2 regions of the Glutamicibacter sp. FR1 genome follow, and region 2 is predicted to be linked to the other one. Evidence: riboswitches for the same ligand, from Rfam matches in the RefSeq annotation. Region 2 holds a riboswitch; the other holds the start of a gene.

Region 1 (2,182 bases), 390 kb from region 2:
GGCCATCGAGGCAGCCGACATTACCTTGATGGGCAATAACCTGCACCAGGTCACCCAGGCCATCGACCTGTCAGCCAAGACCCTGTCCACGATCAAGATGAACCTGTTCTGGGCCTTCGCCTACAACACCGCGGGCATCCCCGTGGCGGCCCTGGGCCTGCTCAACCCGATGATCGCGGGTGCAGCCATGGCAGCCAGCTCCGTGCTGGTGGTGCTCAACTCGCTACGGCTGCGCCGTTTCGGAAAGCACTAGCACCAGCCGGGAACAACCCCTGGGGCGTGCCGCGTGAGAAATTGCGCTGCATGTCCCAGGGGTTTTGCCCATGGCCTTCGTCATACCGGTGGCCTACGGCGTGGGAGGCGGAGATCTGTGCTGTGCATTCCCGGAGCGGGAGATCGCCGGATGCGAATCATTACGAAAGCCCAAACACGGTTTTCCGCGTCATTTTTCCGGGGAATCGTCTAGCCATGCGAATTAGCGGGGTGCGAAATATGAAAATGCGATTTGCGCCACATTGAAGCTTCTGCGCATACTGTGATGGCAATCACCACATATGCCGCTGATGCGTGGCGGGAGAAACCCGCCCACACCATGGGCGGGCGCCGTAGGAGCAATTTCCTCCCCGGAAAACTCTCAGGCACCCGTACCGCCACGACTAGGCAAATCTGGAAAGCAGTGCGGTACGGCCGCACTCACCGAAGGAGCAAGCTTCGCCCAGTAAACGGGCCGAAGTGAAAACTCTCAGGTCGACATGCAGATTGGGGAGGGACCAAGAACAGTGCCGCACCGAGCGCACCGGATTCGAGGTACTCCCCGTGGCTGGCCTGGTCCCTGCTCTTTGCGCAGCGTGCCGGGCAAGCCTGCTGGACTGCTCCGATACGGAAGTGTTCATCGAAGCGAGACTGCACTCCAAGCCAACCCGGCTTGGAGGCAGATCAGCTTCGGGGCGTCACGCCACACTCCTGGAAGGCAACCAGCATGAGTACCACCAGTTCTGACCCCACTCTCGAGCGCGGGCTCTCCAATCGACACATCCAGCTGATCACCATTGGCGGCGCGATCGGCACGGGCCTGTTCATGGGCTCCGGCAAGACCATTTCGGTCGCCGGCCCGTCGGTCATCTTCGTCTACATGATCATCGGCTTCATGCTCTTCTTCGTCATGCGCGCCATGGGCGAGCTGCTCATCGCTTTGGACCTCGTTGCCCGGGTACACCTCCCGGGCACCCCAGTCCTGGGCCAAGGCGTCCTGCTAGACCATCGCGCGGCAATGCTTCATCGAGTACACGAACGCCTCCAGATCCCGCGGATCATCCAGGGCATTCAAATCGATGTTCACCGGATCTTCCAGTCCAGGTCCGCTCAGGGTGATCTCGGCACGGCTGTGCGGGGTCACGATTCAGGAGTGCAGGGTGGATGCGGTGCCCTCGATCGGTTCCATGCCCGGGGAGTACATCGGCACGGCGAAGAAAATCGGCTGGGTGTCCGGGCGGTCCAGGTCTGCGCGGGAGCGGGAGAACATGTGCGATTGCGAGACCGAGACCCCGGTGCGCGGGGCAGGAATGTCCCGGGTGGTGGTTTCGGCGATCATCGGAGCCAGCAGATGGTCGTGCAGGTTCTTGCCCACCTGGTCCAGCTCATGCAGCGGCTCTACGCCCACTGCCCGGAGCTCGGCCGCCGGGCCGATTCCTGAGCGCAGGAGGATCTGCGGGGAGCCCAGGGCGCCGGCGCTGAGCACCACCTCATCGGCGCGCAGCTCCTGCAGCTGCCCGTCCTTCTGGTAGCGCACGCCCCCGCGGTGCCGGATTCCAGGATCACCGAATGCACTTCGGCGTCGGTGATGATCTCAAGACGCTCGCGTACCGGCTTGAGGTAGGCCTTCCAGGTGTTGATGCGTTCGCCGCCAACGACGTTGATCTGCTCCTTGGACACGCCGTCCAGCTGCTCGCCGTTGTAGTCGGGGTTGAACTCGATGCCGGACTGCACTGCCGCGTCGATAATCGAATGGTGGATTTCATCCAGCTCGTAGTCGTTGTCCACCGGCACCAGCCCTTCGGTGCCGTGGAACTTGCTGGCGCCGCCGGAGAGGAGTTCTCGATATCCTTGTAGATCGGCAAGACGTTCTTCCAGGCCCACTGCTCGCCGCAGTCCTTGGCCCAGCCGTCGTAGTCCTGCGGGGCGC
Region 2 (2,182 bases):
CTGCGCGGTGCAGATGTTGGAGGTGGCCTTCTCGCGGCGGATGTGCTGCTCGCGGGTCTGCAGCGCCAGGCGGTAGGCGGGAACTCCGGCGTTATCGGCCGAAACGCCCACCAGGCGGCCTGGCATGGAGCGGGTCAGGCCGTCGGCAACAGCCATGTAGGCTGCGTGCGGTCCGCCGAAGAACAGCGGCACGCCGAAGCGCTGGGTGTTGCCCACGGCGATGTCGGCGCCCTGCTCGCCCGGAGGGGTGATCATGGTCAGCGACAGCAGGTCGGCGATCACGGTCACCATGGCGCCAGCTTCCTTGGCGGCGGCGATGATCGAGGCGTGGTCGGCGATCGATCCGTTGTTGCCTGGCTGCTGCAGCACGATGCCGGAGATGTCGCCCTCGGGCAGGCCGGCGGAGAGGTCGGCGACCTCGATCTCGAAGCCCAGCGCGTCGGCGCGGCCCTGCACGACCTTCAGGGTCTGCGGGAAGATGTTGGAGTCCAGGACGGTCTTGCCCTTGGCCTTCTTCTTGTTGGCGCGGCGCATCATCAGCACGGCTTCGGCGGCGGCCGAGGATTCGTCCAGCAGCGAAGCGTTGGCGATCGGCAGGCCGGTCAAGTCCATGACCATGGTCTGGAAGTTCAGCAGGGCTTCGAGGCGGCCCTGGGAGATTTCTGGCTGGTACGGGGTGTAGGCGGTGTACCAGGCAGGGTTTTCCACGATGTTGCGGCGGATTACCGCTGGGGTGATGGTGTCGTAGAATCCCTGGCCGATCATCTGGGTCTTCATGACGTTCTTCGAGGCAAGCGCACGCAGGTGGGCCAAGGCTTCGGTTTCGCTCAGCGCATCAGGGATATCCAGTGCGGAGTCCTGGCGGATACCTGCCGGAACGGCGGTATCGATCAGTGCTTCCAGGCTGTCGTAGCCCAGGGTCTGAAGCATGGTGGCAACGTCGGAAGGACGCGGGCCGATATGGCGGGAGACGAATTCAGTATTCGCTGGTGCCGAAGTCTGCGTGATGGTCATGGTGCGGGTATCTCCATGGGATCTGTCTTGGCGCATGCCAAAGGAAGGTCTTTTTACCTCCCCATCCCTGTTTCATAACCTGAGAGTTTTACGCATCCAGCAAACCAAGCCGGGTACTTGCACCTTCGGTGAACCGGAACGGGCCGGTTTCTTTCCAGAGTTGCCTCATGATGGCGGTACGGGTGCCTGAGAGTTTCCTGGGGAGGAATTGCTCCTACGGCGCCCGTCCATGGTGTGAACGGGACTCTCCCGCCATCCGTCTATGGCGTGTACTGCCGGCCGGAGACCTGCAGCACACCACCATGTTACCCGCCTCGCCCCCAACGTCAAACAGGAGCAGAAACAGGAAAAGTCATAAACGCGTTCAGTTTGCGCCGGCAGTTAAACGGATGTAATCGGGATACTTCGCTGATAAGGAATCTCCCGATGAGGTGCCGGTGAGCCGTCGCTTGATCCACGGAGCCAAATGCTCCCTGGCCCAGCCCAATTCCTGCTTCAGTTTCTCGCCGCGCGAGTTCACCGCCAGCTCCGGCAGCGACGGCTGGTGGATCTTCGCAGACCAGTTCTCCTCGGTGATCTGCCCGGCGCCAAGCACGTCCAGGACCTTGGAGGCCATCAGCGTGTGGCCCAGCTCATTCATGTGCAGCCGGTCCGGCGCCCAGTAGCGCAGGTCCGAGAATTCACGCCAGCGCCAGTAGTCGGCGATCAGCGCACCGTATTCGTCCGCGATTTCGCGGACCTTCTCGTTGTAGACGGCAGTGCGCGGACGGGTCTTGGAGAACAGCGGCGAGTCCACGGTGTCGAAACCGGTGAACAGCAGCACCGTGCTTCCGGCTTCGGAAAAACGGCGCACCATGCCGGCATAGCCGCGCATCAGCGCATCCAGGTCGGCCTTGGGCCGCAGGATGTCATTGCCGCCGGCGTAGATGGAGACCAGGTCCGGGCCCAACGCAAGGGCCTGGTCCAGCTGCTGGTTGATCACCTGGCCGATCTTCTTGCCGCGCACGGCCAGATTGGCGTATTCCCATTCTCCTTCGGCGCAGAGCACCTCGGCCACCCGATCCGCCCAGCCGCGCACCTGGTTAGGGCGGACCGGATCCGCGTCGCCAACGCCTTCGGTGAACGAGTCACCCAGTGCCACAAACTTCTTCACTTCGCTCCTGCTTCG

Evidence for each region. A riboswitch is a leader RNA that binds a small molecule or an ion and turns the genes downstream of it on or off. The one in region 2 is predicted to bind glycine.
Region 1: it holds a riboswitch for glycine, as region 2 does, so the genes downstream of both, ACLQ8T_RS14880 (D-serine/D-alanine/glycine transporter) here and gcvP (aminomethyl-transferring glycine dehydrogenase) in region 2, are expected to answer to the same signal.

The regions. Positions count from the first base shown of each region.
Region 1 covers NZ_CP178602.1:3,095,912-3,098,093, forward strand. The annotation lists gene ACLQ8T_RS14875 (heavy metal translocating P-type ATPase) at 1-253, shown strand, start outside; glycine riboswitch at 562-660, shown strand; partial or broken gene ACLQ8T_RS14880 (D-serine/D-alanine/glycine transporter) at 980-1,192, shown strand; gene ACLQ8T_RS14885 (hypothetical protein) at 1,253-1,396, opposite strand; gene ACLQ8T_RS14890 (hypothetical protein) at 1,400-1,660, opposite strand; partial or broken gene ACLQ8T_RS14895 (GMC family oxidoreductase N-terminal domain-containing protein) at 1,661-1,789, opposite strand; gene ACLQ8T_RS14900 (GMC family oxidoreductase N-terminal domain-containing protein) at 1,815-2,182, opposite strand, start outside.
Region 2 covers NZ_CP178602.1:2,703,925-2,706,106, forward strand. The annotation lists gene gcvP (aminomethyl-transferring glycine dehydrogenase) at 1-1,014, opposite strand, end outside; glycine riboswitch at 1,179-1,276, opposite strand; gene ACLQ8T_RS13015 (SGNH/GDSL hydrolase family protein) at 1,379-2,167, opposite strand.